Regions from separate parts of the Lactococcus sp. FSL W8-0209 genome, predicted to be linked through region 2. Evidence: predicted binding sites of a transcription regulator. Region 2 holds the regulator's gene; the other holds the start of a gene.

Region 1 (7,542 bases), 540 kb from region 2:
AGGGAGAAAAAGTAAACTTCGAACGTAAGGGAAAAGTAGCTCGTGTTTTTATTGAAGAAACTGGAGCGACGGTTGCTTGGAATATTTTTGAAGCGAAATCTCTATTGGCTAATTTGTCAGGAAATGGTCAAGTCGTCTTATCATCTGATGATATTGAAACGTTGAACAAAGAGCTTGGTAAATCAGGATTTAGCGATGTTCTTGTTCACGATGCACAACCCAAATTTGTTGTCGCTGAAATTGTTGAAATGGAAGATCATCCAGATTCAGACCATTTACATATCTGTAAAGTTAATGTTGGTTTTGCCGATCCAGTACAAATTGTTTGTGGTGCTCCAAACGCAGCTCTTGGCTTAAAAACAGTTGCTGCTTTACCTGGTGCTATGATGCCTAACGGCTCATTGATTTTCCCAGGAGCCCTTCGTGGTGTTCAATCTTACGGAATGCTTTGTTCAGCTCGTGAACTTGAATTACCAAATGCTCCTGAGGTTCGTGGAATCATTGAATTATCATCAGATTTATCCGCTGGTAAAGCTTTTGATTCAGAAACAATGTGGCAAGCATAATAATAAAACTGTCAAAATAGTTTATTTTGGCAGTTTTTTTATCTAAAAAAAATAAAATAAATTTTTCACAAAGTTCACAAGCGCTTACAAAAGAAAATAGAAGGACTTATGCTAAACTGAATAATGTAAAAAGAATTTTACATTTAAAGGAGAATTATTAGCATGAAAATCGTAGTTATCGGTACGAACCACGCAGGCATTGCTACAGCAAATACATTAATTGATCAATATCCAGGCCATGAGATTGTTATGATTGACCGTAACAGTAATATGAGTTACTTGGGGTGTGGGACAGCTATTTGGGTCGGAAGACAAATTGAAAAACCAGATGAGCTGTTTTATGCCAAAGCAGAAGATTTTGAAAAAAAGGGAGTAAAGATATTAACAGAAACAGAAGTTTCAGAAATTGACTTTACTAATAAAATGATTTATGCCAAGTCAAAAACTGGAGAAAAGATTACAGAAAGTTATGATATACTCGTTCTGGCAACAGGTTCACGTCCAATTATTCCTAACTTGCCAGGAAAAGATCTTAAAGGCATTCATTTTTTAAAACTTTTTCAAGAAGGGCAAGCCATTGACGAAGAGTTTGCTAAGAATGATGTGAAACGGATTGCTGTGATTGGTGCTGGTTATATTGGGACAGAAATTGCTGAAGCTGCCAAACGTCGTGGAAAAGAAGTTCTACTTTTTGATGCAGAAAGTACTTCACTTGCTTCATATTATGATGAAGAGTTTGCTAAAGGAATGGATGAAAATCTTGCCCAACATGGAATTGAACTCCATTTTGGGGAATTGGCTCAAGAGTTTAAGGCAAATGAAAAAGGTCATGTATCACAGATTGTAACTAATAAATCAACTTATGATGTTGACCTCGTTATTAATTGTATTGGATTTACAGCCAATAGTGCATTGGCTGGTGAACATTTAGAAACCTTTAAAAATGGAGCAATCAAAGTGGATAAACATCAACAAAGTAGTGACCCAGATGTTTATGCTGTAGGAGATGTTGCCACAATCTATTCTAATGCTTTACAAGACTTCACCTACATTGCCCTTGCCTCAAACGCTGTTCGCTCAGGGATTGTTGCTGGTCATAATATTGGAGGAAAATCAATAGAGTCTGTTGGTGTACAAGGTTCTAATGGAATCTCTATTTTTGGTTACAATATGACTTCTACGGGCTTGTCGGTTAAAGCTGCGAAAAAAATCGGCCTAGAAGTTTCATTTAGTGATTTTGAAGATAAGCAAAAAGCATGGTTCCTTCATGAAAATAATGATAGTGTGAAAATTCGTATCGTTTATGAAACAAAAAGTCGCAGAATTATTGGTGCTCAACTTGCTAGCAAGAGTGAAATAATTGCAGGAAATATTAATATGTTTAGTTTAGCTATTCAAGAAAAGAAAACGATTGATGAATTAGCCTTACTTGATTTATTCTTCTTACCACACTTCAATAGTCCATATAATTACATGACTGTTGCAGCTTTAAATGCAAAATAAACCATAAAAATCTATCAATTGATAGATTTTTTATTTTTTTTGTGACAAATGTCCTAACTTTACGTATAAAAAGTTAGGAGGATTTTATTATGAATAAAACCATGTTAATTGGACGCTTAACCAGTGCGCCAGAAATTTCAAAAACAACAAATGATAAATCATATGTCCGTGTGACCTTAGCAGTTAATCGCCGTTTCAAAAATGAAAAAGGAGAACGAGAGGCAGATTTTATTTCAATTATTATTTGGGGAAAATCTGCAGAAACTTTAGTTTCTTACGCAAAAAAAGGAAGTCTTATTTCAATTGAAGGAGAAATTAGAACTAGAAATTATACGGATAAGCAAAATCAAAAACATTATGTCACAGAAATCTTAGGACTGAGTTATGATTTACTTGAAAGTAGGGCAACAATCGCTTTACGAGAAAGCGCTATAAAGACTGAAGAAACCTTACTTGATGCGGAAGAACTCCCTTTCTAATTTATTTCATAAAATCTAAATGTTTTCTCTTGACTAAATCTGACCATTGAGATAAAATAAGAATATGTTAGCACTCGTTTAATAAGAGTGCTAAAAAATAAAAAATGGAGGAAAATATAATGTTGAAACCTTTAGAGAATCGCGTAGTTTTACGTGTAAAAGAAGAAGAGGAAAAATCAATGGGTGGAATTGTGTTAACAAGCGCTTCCCAAGAAAAACCTCAAACAGCTGAAGTTGTTGCCGTCGGTGAAGGGAAAACAAATCATCATGGAACACTGATTTCTCCACTCGTAAAAGTAGGGGACACAGTAATTTTTGAAAAATTTGCTGGAACGACCGTAAAAATGGATGGTGAAGAATTCTTGATTCTCAAAGATTCAGACCTTCTTGCAATTGTAGAGTAAAATTATAAAAGCAATCATTTTTTTGGTTGTCTTTTGTCTATCTTAAAATCTATAAAATTAAAAATATATTCTTAAAAAGGAGCTAAAATGTCAAAAGATATTAAATTTTCAAGTGATGCTAGAACAGCGATGATGAGTGGGATTGATATTCTTGCTGATACAGTAAAAACAACCCTTGGACCAAAAGGTCGCAATGTTGTTCTTGAAAAATCATATGGATCACCTTTAATTACAAACGATGGTGTAACGATTGCCAAAGAGATTGAACTTGAAGATCATTTTGAAAATATGGGAGCTAAACTTGTTTCAGAAGTTGCTTCAAAAACAAATGATATCGCAGGTGACGGTACAACAACAGCGACAGTTTTGACACAAGCTATCGTTCGTGAAGGTTTAAAAAATGTTACCGCAGGTGCAAATCCAGTTGGTATTCGCCGAGGAATTGAACTTGCTGCTGAAACAGCTGTTGCGTCAATTAAAGAGATGGCAATTCCTGTCCACGATAAATCAGCAATTGCGCAAGTAGCTACCGTTTCATCACGTAGTGAAAAAGTGGGTGAGTATATTTCTGATGCAATGGAACGTGTAGGTTCTGACGGAGTTATCACCATTGAAGAATCAAAAGGGATGCAAACTGAACTCGATGTTGTTGAAGGAATGCAATTTGACCGTGGATATTTGAGTCAATATATGGTTTCTAATACAGAAAAAATGGTTGCTGAATTAGATAATCCTTATATTCTTATTACCGACAAAAAAATCTCAAACATTCAAGAAATTTTACCGCTCCTTGAACAAATCTTGAAAACAAATCGTCCACTTCTTATTGTAGCTGATGATGTTGATGGAGAAGCATTGCCAACGCTTGTTCTTAATAAGATTAAAGGTGTCTTCAATGTTGTAGCTGTAAAAGCACCAGGATTTGGTGATCGTCGTAAAGCTCAATTGGAAGATTTGGCTATCTTGACAGGTGGTACAGTAATTACTGAAGAACTTGGTCTTGATCTTAAAGATGCTACTCTTGAAGCTTTAGGACAAGCAGCTAAAGCAACTGTGGATAAAGACCACACAACAATTGTTGAAGGTGCTGGTTCTGCTGATGCTATTTCTGATCGTGTAGCTATTATTAAAGCGCAAATTGAAAAAACAACTTCTGATTTTGACCGTGAAAAATTACAAGAACGTCTTGCAAAATTAGCTGGTGGTGTTGCAGTTGTTAAAGTTGGTGCTGCAACTGAAACAGAGCTCAAAGCAATGAAACTCTTGATTGAAGATGCACTTAATGCAACACGTGCAGCCGTTGAGGAAGGTATTGTTTCTGGTGGTGGTACAGCACTTGTTAATGCTATTGCTGCTTTGGATAAACTTTCAGAAGAAGGAGATATTCAAACAGGTATTAACATTGTTCGCCGTGCTCTTGAAGAACCAGTTCGTCAAATTGCTGCCAATGCAGGATATGAAGGTTCAGTTATCATTGATAAGCTTCGTTCAGAAGAAGTAGGTACAGGTTTCAATGCTGCAACTGGTCAATGGGTTAATATGATTGAAGAAGGAATTGTTGACCCTGCAAAAGTAACTCGTTCAGCTTTGCAAAACGCGGCTTCTGTTGCTGGTTTAATTTTGACTACTGAAGCAGTAGTTGCTAATAAGCCAGAACCAGCTGCTCCAGCTATGCCTCCAATGGACCCTAGCATGGGAATGGGTGGTATGATGTAATAAAAAAGAACCCTTAGGGTTCTTTTTTTATTTGCTGATGAGTAACTAAATATCGTAAAGTTGACTAGCATGTTCGTGACTAGTATCAAGGATCTTCAAGTCCTTTTTGGTATCGACATCATGTTGCTGTAAGTAACCATCCATAGTAAGATGAGCAAGTTCTTTGATATTATTATTTAAACTCAAGTGCCCTAGAAAAATTCGTTTTGTCTTATTACCATGAATACTAAAAGCAGCCTCAGCGCCGTCCTCATTAGATAAGTGGCCTTGGTCACTTAGGATACGTTGCTTTGTCCGCCAAGGATAGGCTCCCATGCGGAGTATCTCAATGTCATGGTTTGATTCCATAAGATAAGCATCTGCATTTTCAATGGTTCCACGCATTCTATCGGATACATAACCTGTATCAGTTAGCATAACAAAACTTTTGTTATCTTTCATGAAACGATAAAACTGTGGTGCGATAGCATCGTGACTCACGCCGAAAGATTCAATATCAATATCACCAAAAGTCATTGTTTTTCCCATTTCAAACAGATGTTTTTGTTCAACAGGGATTTTTCCTAAAGCATTTTTACTATCTAGTTCAGACCAAGTATCTTCATTTGCGTAAAGGTCAATACCATATTTTCTTGCCAAAACACCAATCCCTTTGATATGGTCACTATGTTCATGGGTAATTAATAAAGCATCAATATCATGAATGTCACGGTCAATTTCTGATAGTAAACTTTCTATTTTTTTTCCAGATAGTCCGGCATCAACAAGAATTTTTTTCTTTGGAGTTTCTAAGTAAAAAGAATTTCCTGTTGAACCAGAGGCTAAAATGGAATATTTAAAGCCATTTTGTTCAGTCATACAGTCTATTGTAGCAGAAAAATAGTGGGATTGCCATGAGCTTTTATATTTTATTTGAAAATAAATTTATCAGGAAACTCATTAGCTTAAGAGAGTTTTTTGTGGTAAAAGTCTAGGTTTATTCAAAAAATGAGTCCACAAATATGTATGGACTCTTTTTAGGGGAAATTATTCATTATCCTCAAATTCAAACTCATCAGTGCCATCATCCCAGTCATCTGCGGCTTCTAAAGAATATGGAAGAGTGAAACTAAAGGTCGTTCCTTTTCCTTCTCCTTCGGAGCTTGCAAAAATTGTTCCGCCATGTATTTTAACAATATCATGGACAATGGAAAGGCCTAAACCTGTCCCCCCAACTTTTGAATTTCTTGAAGCATTATCAACTCGGTAGAAACGGTCAAAAATCTTAAGTAAATCAGATTTTGGAATTCCCATTCCTTGGTCACTGATGGAGATTAGAACGTCACTTTCACGTTTTTCAACGGAAATTGTAATAGTTCCACCTTTAGGTGAATACTTAATTGCATTTCCGATGATATTGTCAATGACTTGAGCAATTTTATCGGTATCAATTTCGACCCAGATGGGCTGTTCAGAGTATTTTCTGACTAGAGTGAAATTAGAAGAGATTAAATCGTTTGATTCGGTTTCTAAAATTTGGTCTAAACGGTTAATTTGATAGTCTAAGAAGGCAATTAAATTAATCATTTCTTTATTAAGAACGATTCGGTCTTGATCCATTCTTGATAAAGTCAAAAGGTCGGAAATCATTCGAATCATCCGATTAGTTTCAGTAAGTGAAACATTAATAAAGGATGAAGCTGTTTCTTTATCCTCAATGGCTCCGTCTTCTAGTGCTTCCAAGTAGGCTTTTACTGAGGTGAGCGGAGTTCGGAGTTCATGAGAAACATTGGAAACAAAGAGACGGCGCTCTCGTTCGGCCTTGTCTTGTTCAGTCATATCATGTAAGACGGCAATAATTCCTGAGATGAAACCAGATTCACGACGAAAGAGGGCAAATTTAATGTGGAGCGAAATGGATTCATTCCCAGCATCATGTGTCTCAATAGTTATTTCAGGTTCTTTTTCTAATAAATCATAAAAATTATATTGGTCAGCAATTTTTAAAACTTCAACAATATTTTTTTGCATCAAGAGATCATTATCTGTATTCAAATAATGCAAAGCTGATTTATTGGCCATAATAATATTTCCACGACGATCGGTGGCAATGACGCCATCAACCATATATGCGAGAATACTATCTAATTGATTACGCTGATTTTCAAGATTGTTCTGCGTGCGAACAATATCTTCACCAAGTTTTAAAATTTCATCATATAATTCATTGATTTCACTCGTCCCTTTTGGGATTTTATCCCGATTTAAATAGCCATTTTTTATGTCATTCATCTGTTTAGAAACATTCACAATCATGCGATGTTGCTGATTGAGAAAGACTAAAACAAAGACGAGTGAAAATAAGTAATAACCAATAAAAGTACTTAAATGAGCAAAATTGTAATCAAAACTGCTCATAAAAAGGATGACGAAAAGAAGTAGGTGTGCAACTACTCCTTTAAAAATCATTGAATTAAAAAATTTAATCATGTGGGTTGCTCATGTAGTAGCCAACCCCGCGGCGTGTTGAAACATATTGTGGACGGCTTGGAGTATCTTCAACTTTTTCACGTAAACGACGAACAGTAACGTCAACTGTACGAACATCTCCAAAGTAGTCATAACCCCAAACGGTTTCCAAAAGGTTTTCACGAGTGATCACTTCGCCAAGGTGTTGAGCAAGGTAGTAAAGCAATTCAAACTCACGGTGTGTAAGGTCGAGTTGTTTATCATTTTTATAAGCCGCATAGTGTGCTGGATTGATACGGAGGTTTCCGATAATCAATTCTTTCTTGACATTGTCAGTAGATTCAGCAGGCGCGACATTGATACGACGCAAGTTTGCTTTAATACGAGCTAATAGTTCACGGTTTGAGAATGGTTTTGTGACATAAT
Region 2 (7,542 bases):
CAGGACGTATCATGGACGGTTTTACAGATATTGCCAAGGAATCTGAAGCAAAAGGGGCTAAAAATATTGTTATTGTCAGCCATGGAATGACCATTGGAACTTTTGTAAAACTCGCTCACCCAGAACTCCCTCGTCCACATGGTCTTGATAATGGTTCTGTCACTCATTTAAGTTTTGAGGATGGAAAATTTACCATTGGAAAAGTCGGAGACATGTCTTATCGAGAAATAGGGAGTGAAAAGTTAGCTAAAAAATGAAAAGAAGAATAACATTTAGTTTAATCGTGCTTGTTCTTTTGATCATTGGCGCTTTGGGATTTATTTTATTTACCAATGATAAGTCAAATTCAACAAACGAATCATCTAAAAAAACAAGTATTTCGTCTTCTAAAGAGGCGGCAAAGAAAAAAGATTTACCTGACGCTAAACAATCAGATTGGGATTTAGTATTGGTGAGTCGAAAATCACCTAAAGATGAAATGAACCCAACACTGGCAACCGTAAATGGGATTCAAGTTGATCAAAGGATAGCATCAGCGGTTCAACAATTTTTAGCAGCAGCCCAACAAATATCACCAGCTGAACATTTAATCTCAGGTTATCGGTCAGTCTCATATCAAGAAGGGCTTTATCAATCTTATGTCCAAGCAGAAATGAATGGTCAAGGAACAGTAAATTCAAGTGGAAATCCAATTTCAGAAGAAGAAGCGATAAAAAATGTGCAAACTTATTCTCAGCCACCAAGAAGCTCAGAACATCAAACAGGATTAGCGATTGATATGAGTAATATTGATAGCCTAAATGAGAGTCAATATGCAAAACAAGTTGCAGCAATTGCTCAAAAATATGGATTTGTTCTTCGTTTTCCAGAAGGGAAAAAGGCAGAGACAGGAATTGGTTATGAAGACTGGCATTTTAGATATGTTGGTTTAGAAAATGCTAAATATATGACCGAACACAATCTTACTTTAGAAGAATATCTAAAACTATTACCAGCATAAAGGAAATGAAATCATGCTAAACCGAACCAGACTTCTACTCTATGTTAATGTTGCTCTATTTATTTACAGTGTCTCGGAAATGATTAAAGTTCTCCTTGTTCATAATAATTTCTTTAGTCAATTTTTTAATAACTTATCGACAAATATAAAAACATTAACGACTAAAATTTCGTCAACAATTACGAGTTGGCAAAGTTTAATCTATTTATTGATTTTTGCTTTATTAATCTTTCTATTATTGAAATTTTGGCGTTTTACTTTTATACTTTTAGAAATTATTTCGGCACTTTTGATTATAGATTATGCCATACTTTTCATTCAACATGAAGTAAAGTATGAAAGCCTCTTTGTCATTGCTGTAATGGTAATTACAGTCATGAATATTTGGCAAACATCCAAAGATTCCAATCTTTTATAAATGAAATTAGCACTCTAATAAAAAGAGTGCTAATTTTTATGTCTTTTTGCTTGACAAGGTATAAACAAAGGGTTATAATAAATTTGTTAGCACTTATAGATGAAGAGTGCTAAAACAGAAAAAAGCTTGTAGATACTAAACAGAAGTCAAAAGCTCAAGAAATTTTTGAGCTTGCGAAAGAAGTTTTGCGAAACTTCTTATCTGTGGAGAAAGGAGTAGCCATGATTACAGAACGTCAAAGACAAATTTTAAATTTGATTGTTTCTCTTTATGCCAAAGAGCATACGCCAATCGGTTCAAAGTCGCTCCTTGATAGTATTCAAGCTTCTAGCGCTACAATCCGAAACGACATGAAAGTTTTGGAAAAACTAGGCTTGATTCAAAAAGAACACACCTCAAGTGGACGTGTTCCAAGTGTTTCAGGTTATAAGTATTTTGTAGAAAATGTCATCCAGTTAGATGAATTTAGTCAAAATGACTTATTTAAAGTGATGAAAGCTTTTGATGGTGATTTTTATCGCCTATCTGACCTGTTTAAAACAGCAGCTAAAAGTTTATCAGAACTCACTGGTTTGACAAGCTTTGTTCTTAATGCTCCCCAACGTGACCAACAATTAGTTTCATTTGAAATGGTCATGCTGGATAGTCATTCAGTACTTTCAGTTATAACATTAGGGACTGGTGAAGTAAGAACAAATCAATTTATTCTTCCAAAATCCATGACCGAAGCTGATTTAGCAGTCTTTAGTAATCTAGTTAAAGAACGTCTGGTTGGTAAAAAAGTGATTGATATTCACTATACTTTACGAACAGAGATTCCACAGATTGTTCAGCGTTATTTCAAAGTTACGAGTGAAGTTCTCCAACTCTTTGAATCAATTTTTGATGATTTGTTCAAAGAACGGCTGACCGTCGCTGGGCGTAAAAATATCTTTGATTATGCAACTGACAATCTTGCAGAATTATATAAACTCTTTAGCGATGATGAACGGATGCTTCATGAAATTCGCGAAATCACTAATAACGATGAAATGCGTGCCGTTAAATTTGATAATGACGAAAAATACATGAAAAATTTAACGATTATTTCGCAAAAATTTGTTATCCCATATCGCGGTTTTGGTACTCTAACAGTCGTTGGACCTGTAGAAATGGATTATCAAAGGACGTTATCAGTTCTTGACTTAGTTGCTAAAGTTTTAACTATGAAGCTGAGTGACTATTATCGTTATCTTGATGGTAACCATTATGAAATTAGTAAATGATAAAAAAGTTATTTAAAAAAGGAGGGCCTATGTCCGAAGAAACTAAAGAAGAAATCAAAAATGAAAAAGTTGATGAAGAAGTGACTGAGGAGTTAACAGAGGAAGCACTTGAGGATATTGTTGAAGAAGAAATCAATGAACTTGATGAAGCACAAAAGTTAGCGACTGAGTGGGAAAATAAATTCCTTCGCGTTTCTGCAGAAATGCAAAACGTACAACGTCGTGGAAATGAAGAACGTTTGCAACTTATCAAATATCGTTCACAAGATTTAGCAAAAAAAATCTTATCTTCACTAGATAATCTTGAACGTGCACTTGCTGTTGAAGGATTAACGGATGATGTTAAAAAAGGCCTTGAAATGGTCCAAGAAAGCTTGATTTCAGCGCTTAAAGAAGAAGGCGTTGAGGAAGTTTCTTATGAAAGTTTCGACCATAATCTTCACATGGCTGTTCAAACTGTCCCAGCTGATGATGAACATCCAGCTGACAGCATCGTGCAAGTTTTCCAAAAAGGTTACCAACTTCACGAACGTTTACTTCGTCCAGCAATGGTTGTCGTAGCACAGTAAATTAAAAAATAAATTGACCGCAAAGTCTTTAAACTATTCATAAGTAATAAGAAATAAAGGAGATTTAATAATATGTCTAAAATTATCGGTATTGACCTTGGTACAACAAACTCAGCAGTAGCAGTTCTTGAAGGAACTGAATCAAAAATTATTCCAAATCCAGAAGGAAATCGTACAACACCTTCAGTTGTAGCTTTCAAAAATGGTGAAATCATTGTCGGTGACGCTGCAAAACGTCAAGCGGTAACTAACCCAGAAACAATTATTTCTATTAAATCAAAAATGGGAACATCTGAAAAAGTTTCTGCAAATGGTAAAGAATACACACCACAAGAAATTTCAGCAATGATTCTTCAAAACTTGAAAGCTACAGCAGAAGCTTATCTTGGAGAAAAAGTAGAAAAAGCAGTTATCACTGTACCTGCATACTTTAATGACGCTCAACGTCAGGCAACTAAAGATGCTGGTAAAATTGCTGGTCTTGAAGTAGAACGTATCGTTAACGAACCAACAGCAGCAGCTCTTGCTTATGGTCTTGATAAAACAGATAAAGATGAAAAGATTCTTGTATTTGACCTTGGTGGTGGTACATTCGACGTTTCAATTCTTGAACTAGGTGATGGTGTCTTTGATGTTCTTGCAACTGCTGGTAACAACAAACTCGGTGGTGATGATTTTGACCAAAAAATTATTGACTGGATGGTTGCCGAATTCAAGAAAGAAAACGGAATTGACCTTGCCCAAGATAAAATGGCTTTGCAACGTTTGAAAGATGCCGCTGAAAAAGCGAAAAAAGACCTTTCAGGTGTAACAACTACTCAAATCAGCTTGCCATTCATCACAGCTGGTGCTGCTGGCCCTCTTCACTTGGAAATGGCTTTGACTCGTGCTAAATTTGATGAATTGACACATGATCTTGTTGAAGCGACACGTCAACCAGTTCGCCAAGCCCTTTCTGATGCTGGCTTGTCAACTTCTGATATTGACGAAGTTCTCTTGGTTGGTGGTTCAACTCGTATCCCTGCTGTTGTTGAACTTGTTCGTCACGAAACAAACAAAGAACCAAATAAATCAGTAAACCCTGATGAAGTTGTTGCTATGGGTGCAGCAATTCAAGGTGGTGTGATTACTGGTGACGTTAAAGATGTTGTTCTCCTTGACGTTACTCCACTTTCACTTGGTATTGAAACAATGGGTGGTGTCTTCACAAAATTGATTGACCGTAACACAACTATCCCAACTTCTAAATCACAAGTCTTCTCAACTGCTGCTGACAATCAACCTGCTGTAGATATTCATGTCCTTCAAGGTGAACGTCCAATGGCAGCTGATAACAAAACTTTGGGTCGTTTCCAATTAACAGATATCCCTGCAGCACCACGTGGTATTCCACAAATCGAAGTAACATTTGATATTGATAAAAATGGTATTGTTTCTGTTAAAGCTAAAGACCTTGGTACACAAAAAGAACAAACAATCGTTATCAAATCAAACTCAGGTCTTTCTGATGAAGAAATTGATAAAATGATGAAAGATGCTGAAGCAAATGCTGACGCTGATGCAAAACGTAAAGAAGAAGTTGATACACGTAATGAAGCTGATGCTTTAGTTTTCCAAACTGAAAAAACTTTGAAAGACCTTGAAGGAAAAGTAGAAGAAGCTGAAGTTAAAAAAGCTGAAGACGCTAAAGAAGAACTCAAAAAAGCGCTTGAAGGTGAAGATATTGATGATATCAAAGCTAAATCAGAAGCACTTTCTGAAATCGCTCAAAACCTCGCTGTAAAACTTTATGAACAAGCAAATGCAGCTCAAGGTGAAGCTGGACAAGCAACGGATGCTCAAGAAGCTCCAAAAGATGATAATACATTTGATGGTGACTTTGAAGAAAGCAAATAATAATTTATAAAAGCACTGATTCTTTTGTCAGTGCTTTTTTTATAAAAATTGGACAAAATAGACATGTTGTCTAAAAACTATTTCAGATTCTTGCAATCATTTTCTTCTTGTACTATGATGAAATTAGTAAGAGATTGGAGGAGAATTAAAAGTAAAAAGACTAATAAAATTAGTCAAAAAAGATGTTGTTTAGATTAGAGGAGGTTAATTATTATGCGTTATACAAATGGAAATTATGAAGCTTTCGTTCACCCAAGAAAACCAGAAAATGTTGATCAAAAATCAGCTTATATTATTGGGGCAGGCCTTGCAGAGCTTGCAACAGCAGTATTTTTAATTCGTGACGGTCAAATGTCAGGGAACCGTATTCATATTTTAGAAGAGTTACCGTTGTCAGGAGGTTCTCTTGACGGTTCATTTATTCCACATGATGGTTTCGTTGTTCGTGGTGGACGTGAAATGGAAAACCATTTTGAATGTCTTTGGGACTTATTCCGAACAATTCCGTCATTAGAAGTGGACAATGCGTCTGTTTTAGATGAATTTTATCGAATTGACCGTGATGATCCAAATTCATCTAACTGTCGTATTATCCATAATCGTGGTGAACGGGTTGATGACGATGGAAAATTTACACTAAGTCCAAAAGCTCAAGAAGAAATAATCAAATTGTTCATGACTAAAGAAGAACTACTTGTAGGTAAAACAATAGAAGATTGTTTTACCTACAAGTAGTTCTTCGAATCAAATTTTTGGCTTTATTGGTGTTCAATGTTTGCTTTTGAAAAATGGCATTCAGCTATTGAAATGCGTCGTTACATTATGCGCTTCATCCACCATATTGAAGGGCTACCTGATTTTTCTGCCCTAAAATTTACAAAATATAATCAATATGAATCGCTAGTAAAACCATTAATTTCATACTTAAAAGATCATGGAGTTGATTTTAAATATGGAGCACAGGTTGAAAATGTTGAAGTTGACTTTTCAAATGGCAAAAAGGTAGCAAAAGCTATTGTATTTGCTGACAAAAAAATAAAAGAACTGACAGAAAATGACTTGGTTTTTGTTACAAATGGTTCAATTACAGAAAGTTCAACTCAAGGTTCACCAACACAAGCCGCTCCGAAAACTAGTGAACTTGGTGGCTCTTGGAAACTTTGGCAAAATTTAGCCAAACAATCAGAAGAATTTGGACATCCAGATGTTTTTTGTAAGGACATTCCAAAAGAAGCTTGGGTTGTATCAGCAACTGTTACTTGGAAAAATTTAAAAATTCAACCTTATTTTGAAAAATTAACACATCGTCAATTGCGTTCAGGAAAAGTTGTCACAGGAGGAATTATTACTGTTAAAGATTCAAATTGGCTCCTTTCATTTACAACTCACCGCCAACCTCATTTTAAAGAACAAAATGACCAAGAAACAGTAACTTGGGTTTATGGTCTTCTTTCAAATACACCTGGGAACTATATCAAAAAACCAATTGAAGATTGTACAGGTGAAGAAATTACTCAAGAATTACTTTATCATTTAGGAATGCCAGAAGAAGAAATTGAAGCATTTGTTAAAGAAAATACTAATACAATCCCAGTATATATGCCTTTCATTACTTCTTATTTCATGCTTCGTGAACCAGGAGATCGGCCTCTTGTAGTACCTGAACAATCAGTCAATTTAGCGTTTTTAGGAAATTTTGCGGAAACTGAGCATGATACAGTCTTTACAACCGAGTATTCAGTCAGAACTGCGATGGAAGCTGTTTATCAATTATTAAACGTTGATCGCGGTGTTCCGGAAGTCTATGCTTCAGCTTATGATTTACGAACTTTAACAAGTTCAGTCTACTATCTATCAGATAAGCAAAAATTAGAAGATTTAGAGCTCTCATTTATTAAAAAACAAGCGCTCAAAGTTGGACTTAAAAAAATCAAAGGGACATATATTGAAGAACTTTTAGAAGATGCGGGTCTGATTTAAAATTTAAATGAAGTCACAAGAAATAGTGAAGGAGCAACCTTCGCTATTTTTGATACAATTATTTTTATGATTGAAGAAAATTTATACCAAGAGCTTGTTGAAATTAGACATTATCTTCATGCTCATCCCGAAATATCAGAAAAAGAAGTTGAAACGACAAAATTTATTCGTCAAAAATTAGCAGATTGGCAAATTGAAATAATGGATAGTCAGCTTAAAACAGGACTTGTTGCAAAAATTGGCTCAGGAAAACCTATTATTGCGCTAAGAGCAGATATTGACGCCTTGCCTATTCTAGAAGAAACAGGATTAGAATTTTCCTCTGTAAACAAAGGAGCAATGCATGCTTGTGGTCATGACTTACATATGACTAGTCTTTTAGGAGCTGCTAAAATTCTAAAAGAGAAGGAAAGT

Evidence for each region. The regulator HrcA, encoded in region 2, represses chaperone genes, less so after heat shock. The targets are predictions, from matches to a motif close to TTAGCACTCNNNNNNNNNGAGTGCTAA.
Region 1: groES (co-chaperone GroES) is a predicted target of HrcA. The motif match lies at 2,616-2,642, and genes of this name have one in related genera.

What each region holds. Positions count from the first base shown of each region.
Region 1 is NZ_JBBOVN010000001.1:681,112-688,653, forward strand. Features, by position in the region: gene ytpR (YtpR family tRNA-binding protein) at 1-566, shown strand, start outside; gene nox (H2O-forming NADH oxidase) at 729-2,069, shown strand; gene MKX45_RS03455 (single-stranded DNA-binding protein) at 2,159-2,548, shown strand; gene groES (co-chaperone GroES) at 2,668-2,952, shown strand; gene groL (chaperonin GroEL) at 3,040-4,668, shown strand; gene MKX45_RS03470 (MBL fold metallo-hydrolase) at 4,714-5,526, opposite strand; gene MKX45_RS03475 (sensor histidine kinase) at 5,695-7,137, opposite strand; gene yycF (response regulator YycF) at 7,130-7,542, opposite strand, start outside.
Region 2 is NZ_JBBOVN010000001.1:1,218,454-1,225,995, forward strand. Features, by position in the region: gene MKX45_RS06080 (histidine phosphatase family protein) at 1-257, shown strand, start outside; gene MKX45_RS06085 (M15 family metallopeptidase) at 254-1,000, shown strand; gene MKX45_RS06090 (hypothetical protein) at 1,014-1,418, shown strand; gene hrcA (heat-inducible transcriptional repressor HrcA) at 1,640-2,683, shown strand; gene grpE (nucleotide exchange factor GrpE) at 2,713-3,252, shown strand; gene dnaK (molecular chaperone DnaK) at 3,325-5,148, shown strand; partial or broken gene MKX45_RS06110 (oleate hydratase) at 5,362-7,128, shown strand; gene MKX45_RS06115 (M20 peptidase aminoacylase family protein) at 7,195-7,542, shown strand, end outside.